DNA from 3 places in the Bradyrhizobium sp. Ash2021 genome. Region 2 is predicted to be linked to each of the others. Evidence: predicted binding sites of a transcription regulator. Region 2 holds the regulator's gene; each other region holds the start of a gene.
What was found. The regulator LexA, encoded in region 2, represses DNA repair genes until DNA is damaged. The targets are predictions, from matches to a motif close to TGTTCNNNNTGTGTTCNG.

Region 1 (6,349 bases), 1.8 Mb from region 2:
GATCGCGATCCGCATCGCCTGTTCCTGGAACAGCGGCACGCCGAGCGTCTTGTGCAGCACCCGGCGCAATTCGTCCTTGTCGCCATGCTCTGGCGACGGCGACGGGTAGCTCACCTTGTCGATGCCATTCCGCCGGCGCAGATAGGGATGCACCATGTCGCCCTGGATCGGGCCGGGCCGCACGATCGCGACCTCGATGACGAGATCGTAAAATACCCGCGGTTTTAAGCGCGGCAGCATGTTCATCTGCGCGCGGCTTTCGACCTGGAACACGCCGAGCGATTCACCGCGGCACAGCATGTCGTAGACCGGCTTGTCGTCCTGCGGGACCGTCGCCAGCTCCCAGCGCCGGCCCTTGTAATCGGCGATCAGATCAAAACATTTTCGGATGCAGGTCAGCATGCCCAGCGCCAGCACGTCGACCTTCATCATGTTGAGCGCGTCGACGTCGTCCTTGTCCCATTCGATGAAGGTGCGGTCATCCATCGCGGCATTGCCGATCGGCACATAGCTGTCGAGCCTATCTTGCGTCAGCACGTAGCCGCCGACATGCTGCGACAGATGCCGGGGAAATTCGATCAGCTCGGTGGTCAATTCGACTGCGAGTTCGATCATCAAATTTTTGGGGTCGAGCCCGGCCTGCCTGACCTGCATCTCGTTGAGGCCCTTGCCCCAGCTTCCCCACACCGTATCGGCCAGTGCTGCGGTAACGTCTTCCGTCAGCCCCAGCGCCTTGCCGACATCGCGGATCGCGCTGCGCGGACGATAGTGGATGACGGTGGCAATGATCGCGGCGCGGTGGCGGCCATAGCGGCGGTAGACATATTGCATCACCTCCTCGCGCCGCGAATGTTCGAAATCGACGTCGATGTCGGGCGGCTCCAGCCGTTCCTTGGAAATGAAGCGCTCGAACAGCAAATCGACCTTGGTCGGATCGACCGAGGTGATGCCGAGCACGTAGCAGACGGCGGAATTGGCCGCCGATCCCCGGCCCTGGCAGAGGATGTTCTGGCTGCGCGCGTAATGGACGATGTCGTGCACGGTGAGGAAGTAATGTGCGTATTTGAGCTCGGCGATGAGGTCGAGTTCCTTGCGCAGGGTGGCGCGGAGCTTTTCGTCGATCTGGCCGGCAAAATACCGCTTCACGCCCTGCCATGTCAGGTATTCCAGATGCTGCTGCGCGGTCTTTCCCGGCGGCACCGGCTCGTCCGGATACTGGTATTTGAGCTGATCGAGCGAAAAATTGATGCGGCCGGCGAAGCGCGTGGTTTCCGCGATCGCGTCCGGGAGATCGCGAAACAGCCGCGCCATTTCGTGGCCCGGCTTGAGATAGCGCTCGGCATTGGCTTCAAGCCGCTTGCCGATTGCCTCGATCGTCGTCTTCTCGCGGATACAGGTGAGCACATCCTGCAGCGGGCGGCGCGCGGGGTGGTGATACAGCACTTCGTTGGTCGCGAGCAGCGGCACTTTTGCTTTTATCGCGATGTGATGCAGCCGCGCCAAACGGCGCTTGTCGTCGCCGCGATAGAGCAGGCTCGCGGCCAGCCACACGCCATCGGCGCGGCCGGCCTTCAAACGGTCCAGAACTTTCAAAATTTCAGCCGCATCAAAACGATGCGGCAGGGTCAAAACCAGAAGCTGGCCTGCGGCGAACTCCAGGAGGTCATCGAGTTTGAGGTGGCACTCGCCTTTTTCGATCCGCTGGATGTCGTCGCCGCGCTTGCCGCGGGTGAGCAACTGACACAGCAGGCCGTAGGCTGTGCGGTCGCGCGGATAGACCAGGATGTCAGGGGTGCCGTCGATAAAGACGAGCCGCGAACCGATCAGCAGTTTCGGCTTGTATTCGACCGCGGGATTGTCGAGCTCCTTCCAGGCGCGCACCACGCCGGCCAGCGTGTTGTGATCGGCGATGCCGATCGCAGGAATGCGCAGCTTGCCTGCCTGATGCACATAGGCGCGCGGATCCGAGCCGCCGCGCAGGAACGAGAAATTCGTGGTGATGCCGATTTCGGCATAGCCAGGCGCTGGTTCAATGCCGGTCATGCGAACAGCCCGTGCACGAACCAGTTGACCGGAACCGGCTTTTCCTCCGCGCCGCCAGCTTCGCTTTCATAGAGCCCGTCGCGAAAGATCCAGAAGCGCAGGCCCGCTTCGTCCTCGACGCGAAAATAATCCCGCGTCAGCGCCTTGCCGTCTTGTTTCCACCATTCCATGGCGATGCGCTCGGGCCCCTCCACCCGCACCACCGCATGCGTGACCCGCCGCCAGGTGAAATGGTGCGGCGGCCCATCCGGCACCGTCGCGAACGGCACCTTGATCGGCTCCGGCTTTTCGAACAGCCGCAATGGCCGCAGCGGCGGCTCGCTTTCGGTGCGCTCAGGCCATGCGGCCTGCGCCGCGGCGGCCAGATGATGCTGCGCCGGCACCGCCATCACCGCGCGCTCCGGAATATGGGTGTCTTGCGGCAAATGCACGACCACGCGTTTTCCACCGATGCGCGCGGCGATGCGGTCGATCAGCGCGGCCAGTTCGTCATTGTCATGGACATTGGCATCGAGATCGCGCTGCTGCTGCACCACGATTTCGGTGCGGCTGGCGGACAGCCTGACGAGATCAAAGCCGAAACCGGGATCGAGGGGATCGTTGAGCGCATCGAGCCGTTCGCGAAACAGGCGGTCGATCATTTCGGCCTTCGTCACCGGACGCCCGGTATCAACCATGATCGTGCGCACCGCGCCGTCGGTGCGGAAGAAACTCGCTTCCAGCCGCCGCGCACCCTTGCCCTGCTTGTCCATCGCCGTGACCAGCATCGCGGCCAGCCGGGACAGCGTCGCCGATATCACGCCTTCGGTGGCGACCGGTTCGGGGAAGCGTTTTTCCACAATGTAATCCGGCAGCGGTTTGCGCGGACTGATCGGCGCATCACCCTGCCCCAGCGCCTGCTCCAGCAGGATCGTGAAGCCTGCGCCGAACCGGGCCGATAGCTCGTGGCGCGCGCGCGCGGCGACATCGCCGATGGTCTTCAGGCCGGCGCGGCGCAGGCCGCTTGTGATGGCCGCATCGGCGCCGAGCGCAAACACCGGCAATGGACTGACCGCATCGGCCTCCTCGCCGTCGGCGATGATTTTTCCCGACACATGGCGCGTCATCGTGCGCGCGCAGACCGATGTTCCGGCGATGCCCGCGCTGACGGCAAAGCCGCGCCGCGTCAGCGCGCCAGATACGATCTGCAGCAGCGCGCGTTCGCCGCCGAACAGATGGGCGCAGCCGGTGATGTCCAGAAACAGGCCATAGGGCGGATCGAGCGCCACCAGCGGCGTAAAACGGTCGCACCAGTCGGCGATGTCACCCAGCGTTTTGGCATCCGCCACCGCATCGGCATCGAACACCGTCAGCTCCGGACAGATGGCGCGGGCATTGGCGAGCGGCAGCCCGACCTCGAGGCCGCAACGCGCCGCGGTATCATCGAGCGCGTAGATCTGCAGCGCGTTGTTCTGCTTGGCGACGACGACGCTGGGCGTTTTATCCAGCTCGGCGTTGCAGCTCCCCATCATGCGCTTGATGCGGTCGATGGGCAGGCGCGGCAGCCACAGGCTGAGGATACGCCGCCGGTTCAAAGAAAAGGCACTCATCACATTTCCATTCCATGATCCACCGCCCAACCGGGCCATGACGGTTACGAACGAGCTGCGCGTCGAACACCGGCGCGCCCCATGCGTGCCAGGGATTGCCCGGCGGCGAATGCGCCGCGCGCACGATCCATCGCGTCTCCGCGGTCGAAGGCTGAGGAGTTGCCGCCAGCCGCAGCAGCAGCGCGGTAACGCCGGAGGCCTGCGCCGCCAGGGTCAGCTTGCGGCTGGCGACGAGATCGAGCTGCCGCGCCTCGCCCCAGACTTCCAGCACGACGAGGCCCAGCGCATCGCAGGCCAGCGCATCGGCCGCCGTCCGCAACGCACTGTCGGCGTCGGCCGCGCGCACGGTCACGAGCAGGTGCGGATCGAGACCGAGTTCGGAAAACCCGCTCATCGACAGCGCGCCGGATTCGATGTCGGAAAAATCCTGCCGCACCCAGACCAGCGGCCGGCGCGCGGTGATGCGCCCCGCAAGGCCTGCGATGAATCCGGTCGCCGCAGCGCTCTGATGTCCCTCGGAAAACACTTCATGCACCGCGGCCAGCGCAAGGCCGCCGCGCAGCGTCGCATCGGCGCCGGCATGGCCGAGCGGCACCTTGTTGGGGGCGTATGCATCGCCATGCGCTTCGATGCGCTCGATGCGTCCTCGCAAAGTCGCAAGCGTATTCGTGCGTGCGCCGCTCATGCGCCGCTCCCTTAAGATTTTGGGCCGTTACGGGTTGGTTGAATGAACCCGCTGCTGGCTCATTTGTTCATGATATGTTCTAATATAAAGCTAACAGGGCCGGCGGAGTCAATCGGGATTCACGGCCGGGAAATTCATGAATAGAATCAATAGGATTCGTTCGCTGTTGTGCAACGGGATTTTAGACTGCCGTCATGGTCGGGCTTGCCCTGGCCATCTACGTTCTTTTGCTCGACGAGAGGTAAAGTGTAAGGTTACGTTCATCTAGATGAACAGCCGGATCTTTTCGATCCTCTCTATAAGTGGCGTGTCTAGGCGGACTCACTCCGAGAAAAAGTTAACTTTATCCCCAAAATGTTCTTGTTTTGTACTAATTTCGCGTCAAGTTGTTAACCAGCGCTGATCGGATTTAGCAGACAATTGTTAATTCACGATTCTGAGCTGCACCCGGTTCTGTTGACACCTGCTTAAGCTAATCCAGCCTGCTGCTCGAACTCCATAGGGCTCAAATATCCGATCGTCGAGTGCCGGCGTTTCGGATTGTAGAAGCGCTCAATATAATCGAAGACGTCAGCCTTGGCGTCATCCCTCGTTCGGTACACTCTGCGCGTAGTCCGCTCGGTCTTCAATGACGAGAAGAAGCTCTCCATCGCCGCGTTATCCCAGACGTTGCCTGACCGGCTCATCGAGCAGACGACGCCGTGATCGGCCATCAGCCGCTGGAACTGTTCGCTGGTGTATTGGCTGCCGCGATCGGAATGATGCAAGAGCGCGTCCGGTTTGCCCCGTCGCCAGATCGCCATCACCAGGGCGTCAGTGACGAGCTGGGCCGTCATCGCTGCGTTCATCGACCAACCAACCACACGGCGGGAGAAGAGATCGACGACAGCGGCAACATAGAGCCAACCCTCCGCTGTCCACACGTACGTGAAGTCAGCGATCCATTTGCGGTTGGGAGCGGACGCATCGAAGCTGCGGTCGAGCACGTTGGGAGCGACGGCGGCGACCTGCCGCTCACCCAGATCGGGCGGCAGTCGCCGCCGTCGTGGACGGGCTTTGAGAGCCTGTAGCCGCATCAAACGCTCGATCCGATGCAGTCCACACAACCCGCCTTCCGCCAACATGTCGTGCCACACTCGCCTCGCGCCCATAGGTTCGATCGCTGGCGAGGAAACTGGCGCGAACCTTCGCGCCCAACTCCTCATCGCTCCGGCTGCGTTGGCTGCGCGGCCGTGTCAGCCAGGCATAGAACCCACCCCGCGAGACACCGAGCGCCCCGCACAACCATTCCGCCGGCCAGATCCCCCGGTGCTTCGCGATGAAGGCGAACTTCATGTTGATTCCTTCGTGAAGTAGGCCGCGGCTTTTTTTAGATGTCCCGTTCGGCTCTCAGCTTGGCGACCTCGCGCTTGAGCTGCGCGATCTCCAACTGCTCCGGCTTCATCTGGCCCTGGCCGGGGAATGCATGCTGCGGATCGTCCGCCAGCTGCTTCACCCAATTGCGCAACTGCGTTGGATGAACGCCAAGGTCTGCTGACGCCTGCGCATACGACACGCCGCGCTCCTTGATCAGGCGTACAGCCTCAAGCTTGAACTCTCGCGTAAACTGCCGTCTCTCCATGACACACCTCCTGCTCCATAAAACACCTAACTCGGTGTCCTCGGAACCGGGTGCAGCTCATTCGCGCTTGCTTTAATGAAAAAGAACGGGAGATACTCCATGATGCGCCTCAAAGTTGAAAAAATCGGCGAAGGCCTTCACCCGAGCGAGATCGTGGTTTCCGTTAAAGGAAAAGATGGTCTGATTTCTCTAGTTTTAGATCCTTCCATTATCTTTGAGGACAGCACTGTAAACGTTGGTTGGCCCGTCGCGACTAACGGCAATTTTTTTCTTATTGAGCTTCCTCGCGAAACGATGAACGGATCGTGGCGCATTTGGGTTCCGGGAGAGGAACTTAAAAGCGAAGAGGAAAGAAAACGAGCGATGGCTTGATTTTAACAGATCGCGAAATTCGAAATTCTCTGGAAGCAA
Region 2 (6,349 bases):
CGCGAAGTGTTTTTGTCATCGAGCATCGGGCTTCGAAAGCCCGATGCGGCAGCCTATGATCACGTGGTGAGAGCGATCGGCGTGCCCGCCGAACGCATCGTGTTCTTCGACGACGTTGCCGCCAATATCGAAGGCGCCCGGGCGCGCGGTCTGGTTGCGGTTCACGTGACATCGCCCGATGATGTCGTGAACGCGCTCGCTGCACTCGGAATTTAGGAGTTTGCCGTGGCCTTGATGCCGGTTGCCGATGCTCTCAGCGCGATCCTGGCGGGCGCAGAACCGTTGCCCGAAGAAATGGTCGCGCTCGATGCCGCCTGGCATCGCGTGCTCGCGCGCGACGTCGCGGCACGGCGCACCCAGCCGCCGCAGGCGATGTCGGCGATGGACGGCTATGCGGTGCGCGCGGCGGACGCCGGTGATCTCACCGCACGGCTGAAGGTGATCGGCGAGGTCGCGGCCGGCCGCCCGTTTGAGAAAAAGGTCGGCGCCAACGAGGCGGTGCGGATTTTCACCGGCGGCGTGATCCCCGACGGCGCCGATGCCGTCATCATCCAGGAAGACACGATTCGGGAAGATTCGGCAGTCGACGGCGACCACATCACCATCACGGAGGCCGCGAAAACCGGCCGGCACATCCGCCCCGCCGGCGTCGATTTCCGCGAGGGCGACGTGCTGCTTGCCGGGGGAAGCCGCCTCACCGATCGCGACCTCTCGCTCGCCGCCGGCATGAACTATCCGGAACTCGCCGTCCGCCGCCGCCCGAAGGTCGCGGTGCTGGCGACCGGCGACGAACTGGTGATGCCGGGCACCATCCCCGGCCCCGGCCAGATCGTCTATTCCAACGGGTATGCGCTCCGCGCGCTGGCGCGGGCCGAGGGCGCCGAGACCATCGACCTCGGCATCGCCGCCGACACGGTCGCGGCCACCACCGAGGGCATCCGCCGGGCCCGCGCATCCGGCGCGGACATCCTGATCACCACCGGCGGCGCCTCGGTCGGCGACCACGACCTCGTCAAGCAATCGCTGGAGGCGGAGCGCGTCACCATGGCGTTTTGGCGGATCGCGATGCGGCCGGGCAAACCGATGATGCATGGCCGGCTCGGCGCAATGCGGGTGATCGGCCTGCCCGGCAATCCCGTCTCCTCCTATGTCTGCGGTTTTCTGTTTCTGGTGCCGTTGATTCGGGCGCTGTCGGGCCGCGCCAGCGTCCATCACACCAGAGAAACGGCGCTGCTCGGCCGCGATCTCGCCGCCAACGACCAGCGCGAGGATTACTTGCGCGCCCGCCTCGAGGAGCGCGCCGACGGCACGCTGATTGCAACCCCGGTCACCCATCAGGACAGTTCGCTGCTCGGGAATCTCGCTGCGGCAAGGGCACTTGTGATACGTCCGCCGTTTGCACCCGCAGCCGGTGCCGGCGCGCCCTGCGAGCTCCTGCGTTTGCCGGAGTGAAGCGCCGGGCGGCACGTTCCGGCAAAACCGGGTCCCGTTCACCGGAAATTAAGTGGTTGCGGAACATGTATCGAACATATAGTGTCCGTTCATGATTTGTTTCGAGACCTTGTGTCTAGGAACGGGAGTTTCGGACTTCCGATATCAGGCTCCCGATCTCAGGGAATCGAACGACGCGACCAACCGGGGGAATGCTCGAGATGCTTACGCGCAAACAGTATGAACTTCTGCGTTTCATCAACGAAAGGCTGAAAGAGGCTGGCGTGCCGCCCTCCTTCGACGAGATGAAGGATGCGCTCGACCTGCGCTCGAAGTCCGGTATCCACCGACTCATCACCGCGCTGGAAGAGCGCGGCTTCATCCGCCGCCTGCCCAATCGCGCCCGCGCCATCGAGGTCATCAAGCTGCCCGAGCTGTCGGGCGGCGGTAACGGCAATGGCCGCCGCGGCTTCACCCCGAGCGTCATCGAAGGCACGCTGGGCAAGGTCCGCAGCTCCGGCGCCAGTGCTTCCGAGGACGACGGCAACCGCCCGGTCGCGGTGCCCGTGATGGGCCGGATCGCCGCCGGTACGCCGATCGAGGCGCTGCAGACCCGCAGCCATACCATCAGCGTGCCGCCGGACATGCTCGGCTCCGGCGAGCACTACGCGCTCGAAGTGCGCGGCGATTCCATGGTCGACGCCGGCATTCTCGACGGCGACATGGCGCTGATCCAGCGCAACGACACCGCCGACACCGGCGATATCGTGGTGGCGCTGATCGACGAGGAGGAAGCCACGCTGAAACGCTTCCGCCGCCGCGGCGCCTCGATCGCGCTCGAGCCCGCCAATACCTCCTATGAAGTCCGCATCCTGCCGCCGAATCGGGTCAGGATTCAGGGCAAGCTGATCGGGCTTTACCGGAAGTATTGAGACCGGAAGTATTGAGCGGACGCGCTGGTCCGCTTTCGATTCCCTGCAAGGGGCGGATTATCCACCCCTGATGGATGGTCCTTCGGCAATCGTAAGGATTATCCGCGGCCCAGTCCGGCGCTAGATCCTCAGCACGCAAGCAACGAAGCGCACCCGCTTCGTCGAAAATAGCGTGCAGCACGAGGAGACAACCATGCGCAAGACCATTTTGACGGTTCTGGTTTCGGCATTGATTGCCGCATCGACGTCGCAGTTCGCTTCAGCGGCCGAACGGCACCGCGCCAACAAGGCGAACCGCGTGGTGGCCGGCGGACAATACCGCAACGCCAACAATTCAGTCGACGCCCCCGCGCCGTCCGGCTGGGCCTATGGCGGCTTCTCGGCACCCGCCGGTCACTGATCAACTCGGCAACGACAAAGAGACCCCGGCGGAGTCGGGGCTTTTTTTTGCACGCACGGTTCGAACCGAGCGCGTGTTAGCGCGTTTGTGATCTGACAGGCCTACGCCAGCCGCACAATTGCCCACAAAAGCGCGTAAGCTGTCTCCACTCTGATAGAGGCCTGTTGCCTCAACAGGAGGCACGGGTCGGCTATCTCGAATGAGGAGCATCCGATGTGTGACTATAGTCTGCACGCTATGGCAACCCGCCCCGCCAAGGTCGGAGAGACGCTGATCACCACGACATTCCGCGGCACATCGACCCGCGGATTTGCATCAGAGAGCGAACCCAATGTCGCGGTCTGCATGCTTCCCGGCACCGAGCTGGCGTTTGCCGAAGACGTCAAATACGACAACCGGTGGATCTGGACCCGGACCGTCGGCTTCCGCGTCGGCAAGTTCAACATGATTGATCCGCATGTTCGGGAACGTCACCATGACGCGGTCGAGTTTCCGGACGGAAGCTTCGTGCTGGTGACGCAGCTCTGCGAGGGACAGCGGGTCAGCGTACTGCAATTGCCGGTGACGGTGACTCATCCGATCACCGAGCGCGCGGCTCCGGCTGTCGAAACGCGTCCGGCGACGTCGATCTCGATCGGCTGATCCTTCGCCGTCGGCTTCGGCCGGCGAGCGTTGCGACGCGCGGTGAGTGAAATCGTATTGGAGCGCCTCCGGTACGCAATCCGGAGGCGCAAAAAAGCTGTGTGTTGCCGAAACATGCCAAAGGGAGTGACCGGTGGTCACCAAGATCAGTTGGCAAAAAGCCGGGCACGTCACCGAGCCCGGCCGATACATGTTCAGATTCGGATGGCTTAACGTCGCAGCAGAAGACCTGGCGATCTGGGAACAATTTCCGGATGCGACGTTTACGCTGGTCCAGATGGCGGCGGCGGCGGACGGCATGGAGGAATTTCACCTCGGCGCGTTCGAAGTGCCGGCGCATCCCTTACCGGACAGACAGTAACAGCGCCCCCCATAGCGTTTTCGAAGAAAACCCGTCAAACCAAGGACTACTCGTCGTTTTCGAAGAAAACGCATCAAACGAGAGACTACTCATCCGCCTGCACATCGGCCTCCGCCGGCGTTGCATCGATAGCGCGCGGTGCAGCCAGGCGCGGCGCGAGGATCGTTGTCTCGGCCTCGCCGGCCATCCCCGGCGACCACGGCCGGTCGAGACCCCTGGGCTTGACCGCGTCGACAGTAAATCCGTCGCGGCTTCGCCGCAGCGCCAATGCGCCCTGCCGCCGCAGGCGCTCGAGACCCATGACCGAAGCGGCGCACGAAGCCGGCGGCTGCCGCGCGCTCACCACCAGCGCTGCGCGCTCGCAATCGTCGGCGAGAGCCTCAGGCCGCAGCGCCAGTGCGACCAACGCACTGCCGGCCGCCTCGGTCACGCAGCCCGCCTCATCGCATGAGACGCCCTCCGCCAGCGAGGCATCGGTCGAGAGGCGCGCGTCGGCATCCGCCGCCAGCCATTCCCTCACCAAAAAGGCATCCTTGGCCGTGCGCATCAGATGCAGCCGCCCATCTGCGCCGCGGACGCCGACATTGCGCCCATCGGCGGAAATCAGGATATCCGGCTGCGGCACCCTGATGGCCCACACCACCGCGACCAGCAGCAAAGCTGCCCCCGACCAGCGCAGCGGCGTGCGGAGCAGCCCGAACAGGATGATCGCAGCACTCGCCGTGATCAGCGGGCCGATGCCGAAGGCGGCCATGCGGCCGACCGCGCCGGGTAGCGCCGCGACCCATTGCGTCACCACGATCATCCAGTCGATGCCCGCTCCCATGATCGCCCAGAACACGCCGTCGAAACCGAACGGCATCGCAACCAGGCCGAGCAGCCCCGCCGGCATCACCACCGCCGACACCACCGGCATCGCGGCGAGATTGGCCAGCAGGCCGTACGGCGTCACGCGATGAAAGTGAAACGCGGCATAGGGCGTCGTCGCCAGCCCCGCCACCAGCGACGCCAGCACCAGCGTCATGATCTCCCGCCCGCCCCACAACGCGACCCTGGCGGCCGCCGAATTGTCGGGTGAAGCGAACAGACGCGGCATCCCGATCTGTATCAGCGCGACCAGGCCAAGCGTCGCCGCAAACGACATCTGAAAACTCGGATGCACCAGCGCCTCCGGCGCCATCGCCAGCACGATCATCGCGGCGACGGCGAGCGTGCGGAAGGTGATGGCGCGTCGGTCGACCAGGACCGCGATCAACACCACCGCCGTCATGAAGAACGATCGTTGCGTCGCGACCTCGGCGCCAGACAGCAAGAGATAGAACGCCGCGGCGACCAATGCTGCCGCCGCCGACCATTTCTTGATCGGAAAACCCGTGGCGAGCGCGGGGAACAACGCCAGCAGCGCGCGGACCGCAAAGAACACCACACCGGCGACGACGGCCATGTGATAGCCCGATATCGACAGCACATGGCCGAGGCCGGAAATGAACATCGCATCATTGACGGGCTCCGAGATCGCGTCGCGGCGGCCGGTGAGCAGCGCGGTGGCGATGGCGCGTTTGTCGCCCTCCAGGACGTTGCGGATGCGCGCGTCGATCGCGTCGCGCAAGCCCTGCATGAAGGCGGCGTAGCCGAGCAAAAGGCCGCCGCTGGCCGGCGGCTCCTTTGCCTTGATGGCCCCCATCACAAAGCCGGAGGCGCCGATGCCCTGAAAATACAGGTCGCGGCCGAAATCGTAGGAACCCGGCCGCAAGGGTGCGAGCGGCGGCTGCAGCCGCGCCTTCAATTCGACAAAGCTGCCGACATCGGGCGCGGTGCCCTTCTTCACCGACAGCCGCACGCGCTCCAGTTTGGTCTGTCCGCGCGGGCTCTCCATCGTCGCGACGCGCAGCACAAAACGGTCGGTACGCTCGCGGATGTCGCGGGTTTCGACAAAACCCGTCAGCGCCACGGAAAACATCGGCCGCGCCAGCACGCCATGCGCGATCCGCGCGGTCTTCCAGGTCGCAACTGCAAAGCCCGCCGCGACCGCGGCGATCATGACCGCGGCGGGAAACATCTTTTTCCGCCGCAGCAGCACCGCCACCGCGCACAGCGCGATCGCGACGATGGCCGCGACCGACAACACCGGCTCATGGTCGGCGGCAAAATAGAAGGCGATGCCGGTGCCGAAGGCGATGGGCACCCAGGGCAACAAACGGCCGGCGCCGGCCTCCGCGCGTACCCATTGGCGCAGCGTTTCGGCGAACGCCGGCCAAGCGCTCGGGCGCGACGGGACATAGCCGCCCGCCTGCGCCAACTGGCGCGGCGGCCAGGTGCCGGCATAGCCTCGCCTGCCGCCCGGCGTACTGCCCTGCTCCGACACTAACGTTACACCTTACGATCACCTGGCAGGGCCAAGGCTACCGGAAGGTGTTAGTCCCGGGATAGCGGAACAGATGCAGAATACGGAGGAAATGCTGACGTCAGCGATGATCTCTTCCGCCTGCCTCAGGCCGATTGAGCCGAAAGTCTCATAAGCCACCAGTCCCATTAGGATTAAACTGCTGTCGCGCCTCTGCTCTCGGCCAGACGGGACAGAGG
Region 3 (6,349 bases), 3.2 Mb from region 2:
GCCTATAGCTGGGCCGGTCCCTATCTCGGCGGCAACCTCGGCTATGCCTGGGGTTCGGTCGACAACAACCTGACCAAGCCGTCCGGCGTCGCGGGCGGCGTCCAGGCGGGTTACAATTGGCAGCAAGGTCCGTGGGTGTTCGGTGTCGAAGGCGACATCCAGGCGACCGGCGCGGACGATACCTTTGCGCCGTGGAAGTTCGCCAACCCCTGGTTCGGCACGGTGCGCGGCCGGGTCGGCTATGCGCTCGGCAACGTCCTGTTCTACGGCACCGGCGGCCTCGCCTTCGGCGAACTCCGCGCCACCACCTTCGGCCTGTCGGAATCCCATACCAATGCCGGCTGGACCGTAGGCATCGGCGGCGAGATGGGCTTTGCGCCGAACTGGAGCGCCAAGGTCGAATATCTCTATGTCGATCTGGCCGACAGCAACTTCGTCATTACAGGCGCGTCGAACAGTTACCGGTTCGGGTTGATAAGGGCCGGCGTGAACTACCACTTCTGAGAACAAGAAAATCGGGCTTCCAACCTCCCGGCGGCATCAAGCCGCCGGGATTTTTTTGTCGCGTGGACAGCGTGGTGGCGGGCGCCTCGGGGGCGGCCAAATCACGCACGCCTCCACCATCTGAGCAGCGAGCTCAGGCGCGGCAGATATCTCAACAGCCAATAACTCAGTCCGCTTTCATCGGCGAGTGTTCAGAGCATGATCTCCGCGCAAACGTTTTGCGTTTGTCGCGTCGGAAAACTGGAATCCACCCCGCATCAAGTGCGGGGCAGGCTTTTTCCGGATCATGCCCCGGCTCACGATGAAATCACCAGGTTGACCGCCTTGGGGCCTTTGCCCTTCTTGTCCGGTTCGACCTCGAACGTAATGCGCTGTCCTTCTGTCAGATCCTTCAATCCAGCCCGCTCCACGGCGGTGATGTGGACGAATACATCGCGGCCGCCGTCATCGGGCTTGATGAAGCCGTAGCCGCGTTCTCCATTGAAGAACTTGACCGTACCAGTCATGGCCATCGGGAACTCCTCCCCCGCACTTTTCCGCCGCTACGCAAATATCGCGTAGCGGCCGACCGGACATTCGCTGTCCGAAGCTTGGCCACCTGAGCCGACCGGTCACGCCACCGATCGGCCTGGATTTTTTTGAGGCCTTGTCACTCCGCCGCAACCATTCGCGGAAGCGGAACGTAAAGCCAGTCTCAACGCGCTGAGCATAATACGGTTTCGCGTAAATTGACTACGCCTCAATCGCAATTTTCAGCCCATTGGGGGTACCTAGTGTTTGGGGGTCTCGAGCCTGAACCGGCCGGCGCCGCCCTGGCCGAGCGGCTTTTCCAGCTCGGGCAAAATGGTCTTCAACTCGGCGGCCAGCGTCCACGGCGGATTGACGATCAGGAGACCTGTGGAAGTGAGGGGCCCGCCGGGCTCCTGCGGCGCGACGCTGAATTCCAGCCGCAGGCATTTGCCGGCCGGCTTGCTGGTTTCAGCCACGCCGGCGACATGGCGCGCAAGGCCGTCGGTGATGCGCCGGCTCTTGACCGGGTACCACAGCAGATAGCTGCCGGTCGGCCATTTTTCGTAGGCCTCGGTGAAACCGTCGGCCAGCCGTTCGAATTCGTCCTTTTGCTCAAACGACGGATCGATCAGGACCAGGCCACGGCGCTCGTTGGGGGGGACGAAGGCCGGCAATGCGGTCCAGCCATCGAGATCGACCACCCGCGCCTGGGTGTCGCGGCGCAGCGCGCCGACCAATTGCTTGCGGGCATTCGGCTCGATCTCGCAGGCGGTGAGGCGGTCCTGCGGCCGCAGCATGGCGCGCGCGATCAGCGGCGATCCGGGATAGGCTTTCAAGTCGGCTTTCGGATTGAAGGCCCGGACGATATCGAGATAGGGCGTAACCAGCGGCAGGGCCTTTTCTGAGAACCGCGCCTGCATCACCCGGGCGATGCCGGTCAGCCATTCGCTGCTGCGGCGCGCCTCATCGCCGCCGAGATCGTAGATCCCGGCGCCCGCATGGCTGTCGATGACGCGAAAGGCGGCCGGCTTTTCCTGCAGATAGGTCAGGATACGCACCAGCACGATGTGCTTGATGACGTCGGCGAAGCCGCCGGCGTGGAAGGCGTGTCGGTAGTTCATCTGGGTTCGGCTGACCAAATTGGAGAAGACGTTAGTGTCTTCTACGCGTCATGGCCGGGCTTGTCCCGGCCATCCACGTCTTTGGCAGGCACGGCAAAGCAAGACGTGGATGCCCGGGGCGCAGTCAAGTCACGCAGTCTGCGCACGGCAGACTGCTATGCCCGGGCATGACGGTGGCGGGAGATCTCAGCCGCCCCGCAGCGGCGGCATCAGCACCTGGTCGCGCCGGCAGGCGCGGCGGTCGATTTCCTCGCAGGAGCGGAATTGCAGATCCCGGTTCAGGCAAATCCGTACTTCGCTGAGGCGCTGGCGGTTGCAGGTCACCGAGATCGCCGAACTGCTCAGTCCCGGATTGACCTTGATGAAGGCCGCTTCGAGATCGTCGGGCGCAATCGTCTTCGGTTCCGACAATTGCAGGAATTCCTCGGGGATTTTCACCGCCGCGCGGGCCTTGCGGATGGTCTCGAAATAGGCCCGCGCGCCCAGTCCCGAACAGGTGCCGTGCTTGTCCCATTCATTGAAGATCAGCCCGGGCGCCGGCATCAAATCCAGCATCGAGGTCATGATATTGCGCTCGAGCCGCGGCGAGGGCCGCTCGCAATATTCGGGAAAGCCGCGCTCATATTGCGGCCACAGGCCGTGCACCACGAAGGAGAACGGCCTGCCGCCGCACTGCGCCTGCGAGCGCCCGCTATTGCCGCGTTCAGAGGCTTCCTCGCAGAACGACGGCGACCACGACAGCGACAGCACGTAAAAATCGAATTCGCCGGGCGCGTTTTGCCGGCGGTCCTGGGCGGATGCCGTCCCGGCGAAGACGCCGACGAAGATGATAAGGGAGAAAATGACAAGGGAAATGAGAAATCGTGAAATCATGGCCGGTCGGAACATCACAGCACCCCCTACTCGACTGCCCCCGAGCCTAGCAGGGAACCGGAACATTTCAAGAACAAAATACCAGCGGGCCCGAAAAACGATCGGGCCGGCCGCGTCTGTCGGCAGAATTCAGGCTGGAATCAGGGCCGGGCGGACTTGCACCCGGGATTATAGGCCCAGTTGCGATCAAGTCCGGTGACGCACCATTCGACGCCCTGGCCGAAACCGGCAAAGCCGCCGTCCTCGATGATCGAGTAATGCACCGTGCGCAGCTTGCCGTCGCTGGTCATGACGTCGGCGCTGCAATAACGGCGCGGAATATTGTCGGATTGCCAGGGCCGGAACGCGATTTCATGGATCCGACCATAGGAGGTGATGGTCAGCGGGGAGTTCCAGAAGGTGCTTTCTTTCTCGTGGAATTGCGAGGTGATGGTCCCCAGCGCCTTCTCGCATTCCGCAACGCGCCCGTCATACTTCGGCCCGAACAGCCCGAAATTCAGCTCCATCGGGTTGGCGGCCTCGGCCGCATGGCCGAAGGCCAGCAGCGCGAACGCAGCGCCAATGCCGAGTGTTTTCAGGGAGGTGAACAGGTTGCGCATGGGGAATCCGCCGATGATCCAACGGAGGGGACGGTGCCGTGAAGCCCGGGCAAGGTCAAGTGCAACGCGGCAACACCTGCGGAGACTCCGCACGCCGGCCGCCACCCGTTCTTTTCACGGCCGCCGAGGGGCTTTAAGGTGCGGCGGAGCGAATGGAGTTTGCAATGCGAATCATCACGGCGGCGAGCCTGGTTGCGATCTGCGGAATATTGACGGGCGCGCCGGCGCGGGCCGACTGGGTGCCGCCGTTCAAGGGCAACGATACCGGCGGCATCATTGCCTTTTCGATGGCGACCCAGGCCGACGCCCGCCAGCTCGCGGTCGATCACTGCGCCTATTACGGCAAGGTGGTGAAATTCCTCGCGGTCGATCCGCAGCCCGGCGGCTACATTTCGTTCGCCTGTCGCTGGGTGCCCTATGGCGCCAATGCGCGGCCGCTGCGCTCGCTCTACTGAGGCGCTTCGCCTGGAGCATGATCCGGACCCGGAGGGCCGCGTTGGCGCAACGTGAGAACCGGTCTTCCGAAAGGACCATGCGCAGGAAAAATCAGCCGGGAGTGCGGGCGATGAAGCGGCAGCTTGTTTCATTTGGTTCGGCCCTTGGCCTGCTGGCGCTGCTGTCGGCGGGCGATGCCCGCGCGGTGGACCTGCCGGTCCGCAAGGCCGGCTTGTGGGAAATGAAGGTGCTGCACACGGGATCCCCGATGCCGGAAATGACGATGCAGCACTGCACCGACGAGACCACCGACAAGGACATGAGCACTGCGGCCTCGCCGATGGCGAAGGAGATGTGCTCCAAGCAGGATATCCAGAAGACCGCGACCGGCTATGTCAGCGATTCCGTCTGCGGCATCGCTGGCATGTCGATCACCTCGCATTCCGAAATCATCGGCGACTTCAATTCCGCCTATACCGTGAAGTCGACCTCGCACAGCGCGGGCGGTCCCGCCGGAACGCGCGACTCAACGACGTCGATCGAGGCGAAGTGGCTCGGCGCCTGCAAGGCCGACCAGAAGCCCGGCGATATCGTGATGCCCGGCGGCCTCAAGATGAACGTCAAGGATATGGAAAAGCTGAAGGCCATGATGCCGAAGCAGATCCCGCAGCTGCCGAAGTAGCGTCGTTCACGTGTCCGGGCCTCATGGTTCTCAAGGCGATGCGAAGCATCGTCCGGAGACGCGCAGCTTTGCTGCACTCCTCACCATGAGGGACTGAGGTCCTCATCCTGAGAGGCTGTGAAGTTATCTCGGACCTCATCCTGAGGAGCGGCGCCTTCGCCGCGTCTCGAAGGATGGCCGCGAGTCCGTGTGTTGCGTCCATCCTTCGAGACGCTTGCGGAGTTTATCATCGGGCCGCGCTTCGCGCGGACCCGTTGGCAAGTTCCTCAGGATGAGGTCCGTACTATCCGTCATTCTGAGGAGCGCGTCTTCGCGCGTCTCGAAGGATGAGGCCACCGAGCTGCAAATCGATTTACACCGGTATCCGCACCGCCGCCCGCAGGCCGCCCATCGGGCTGTCGCCGAGCATGATGTCGCCGCCATGCGAGCGCGCGATGTCGCGGGCGATCGCAAGGCCTAAGCCGGTGCCGCCCTCGTCCTGGTTGCGGGCATCGTCGAGCCGCAGAAACGGCTTGAACACTTCCTCGCGCATGTCCGCCGGAATGCCCGGTCCGTCGTCGTCGATCGTCACCGTCAGGTAACGGTGGTCGCGCAGGCCGGTGATTGAAATCGTGTTGGCATGCCTTGCAGCATTGGAGACGAGATTGGCAAGGCAGCGCTTGAACGAGGCCGGCTTCACCGTCACCACCGGCAGGCCGCGGAACGCCACCGTCGCGGTGTGGCCGTTGCGCTCGGCGTCGCTGCGCAATTCTTCCAGCGCCAGCGTCATGTCGGTCGGCTGCGCGATCTCGCCGCTGTCGCCGCGCGCAAATGCGAGATAATCCTCGAGCATGCCGGACATCTCGTCGACGTCCCGGCGCATGCCGTCGACCTCGGGACTGTCGCCGATCAGGACGAGTTCGAGCTTGAAGCGGGTCAGGATGGTGCGCAAATCGTGGCTGACGCCGGCCAGCATCGCGGTGCGCTGCTCGATCGAGCGCTCGATGCGCGCTTTCATTTCCAGGAATGCTTGCGCCGCGCGGCGCACTTCGCGCGCGCCGCGGGGCCGGAAGTTCGGCGCCTCGCGGCCCTTGCCGAAACTTTCGGCGGCATCGGCCAGCCGCAGGATCGGCTTGATCTGGTTGCGCAGGAACAGCACCGAGACGATCAGGAGGATCGAGGAAGTGCCCAGCATCCAGAAGATGAAGATCTCCGAATTCGAGGCATAGGCGGAGCTGCGCTGCGCGAACACCCGCATCACGGAATCGTCGAGCTGGATGCGGATTTCAACCAGATTCGAATTGCCGACGGTATCGATCCAGAACGGCCTGCCGATCTGGCGGCCGAGCTGCACCGACAGCGTCTGGTCGAGCAGCGAGAAGAACGGTTTCGGGCCGGGCGGCGGCATGTCGCCGACCGGGAGAAAATCGACCACCAGCTGCATCCGCTGCGCGATGCGGCGCAACTGCGCGCGGTCCTTGTCCTGCGGGTAACCCTTGTAGACGTCGATCAGGCTGGCGACGTCGTGCACCACCGCGGCCGACAGCCGCCGCGTCACCGTGTTCCAGTGCCGCTCCATGAACACGAACGCCACCACCGTCTGCAGGATCACCATCGGCACGATCATGATCAGCAGTGCGCGGGCA

Region 1: NL528_RS16585 (DNA repair protein) is a predicted target of LexA. The motif match lies at 4,382-4,399, and genes of this name have one in related genera.
Region 3: NL528_RS10215 (ribonuclease T2) is a predicted target of LexA. The motif match lies at 3,067-3,084, and genes of this name have one in related genera.

Annotation. Positions count from the first base shown of each region.
Region 1 is NZ_CP100604.1:3,498,920-3,505,268, reverse strand. Features, by position in the region: gene NL528_RS16595 (error-prone DNA polymerase) at 1-2,043, opposite strand, end outside; gene NL528_RS16590 (DNA polymerase Y family protein) at 2,040-3,632, opposite strand; gene NL528_RS16585 (DNA repair protein) at 3,523-4,317, opposite strand; partial or broken gene NL528_RS16580 (IS3 family transposase) at 4,785-5,938, opposite strand; gene NL528_RS16575 (hypothetical protein) at 6,038-6,310, shown strand; gene dcd (dCTP deaminase) at 6,307-6,349, shown strand, end outside.
Region 2 is NZ_CP100604.1:5,290,286-5,296,634, forward strand. Features, by position in the region: gene NL528_RS25450 (HAD-IA family hydrolase) at 1-216, shown strand, start outside; gene glp (gephyrin-like molybdotransferase Glp) at 226-1,452, shown strand; gene lexA (transcriptional repressor LexA) at 1,653-2,363, shown strand; gene NL528_RS25465 (hypothetical protein) at 2,557-2,763, shown strand; gene NL528_RS25470 (hypothetical protein) at 2,977-3,405, shown strand; gene NL528_RS25475 (hypothetical protein) at 3,539-3,766, shown strand; gene NL528_RS25480 (ComEC/Rec2 family competence protein) at 3,852-6,131, opposite strand.
Region 3 is NZ_CP100604.1:2,120,007-2,126,355, forward strand. Features, by position in the region: gene NL528_RS10200 (porin family protein) at 1-504, shown strand, start outside; gene NL528_RS10205 (cold-shock protein) at 801-1,016, opposite strand; gene NL528_RS10210 (23S rRNA (adenine(2030)-N(6))-methyltransferase RlmJ) at 1,275-2,135, opposite strand; gene NL528_RS10215 (ribonuclease T2) at 2,322-3,023, opposite strand; gene NL528_RS10220 (hypothetical protein) at 3,149-3,607, opposite strand; gene NL528_RS10225 (hypothetical protein) at 3,772-4,062, shown strand; gene NL528_RS10230 (DUF3617 family protein) at 4,173-4,724, shown strand; gene NL528_RS10235 (ATP-binding protein) at 5,077-6,349, opposite strand, start outside.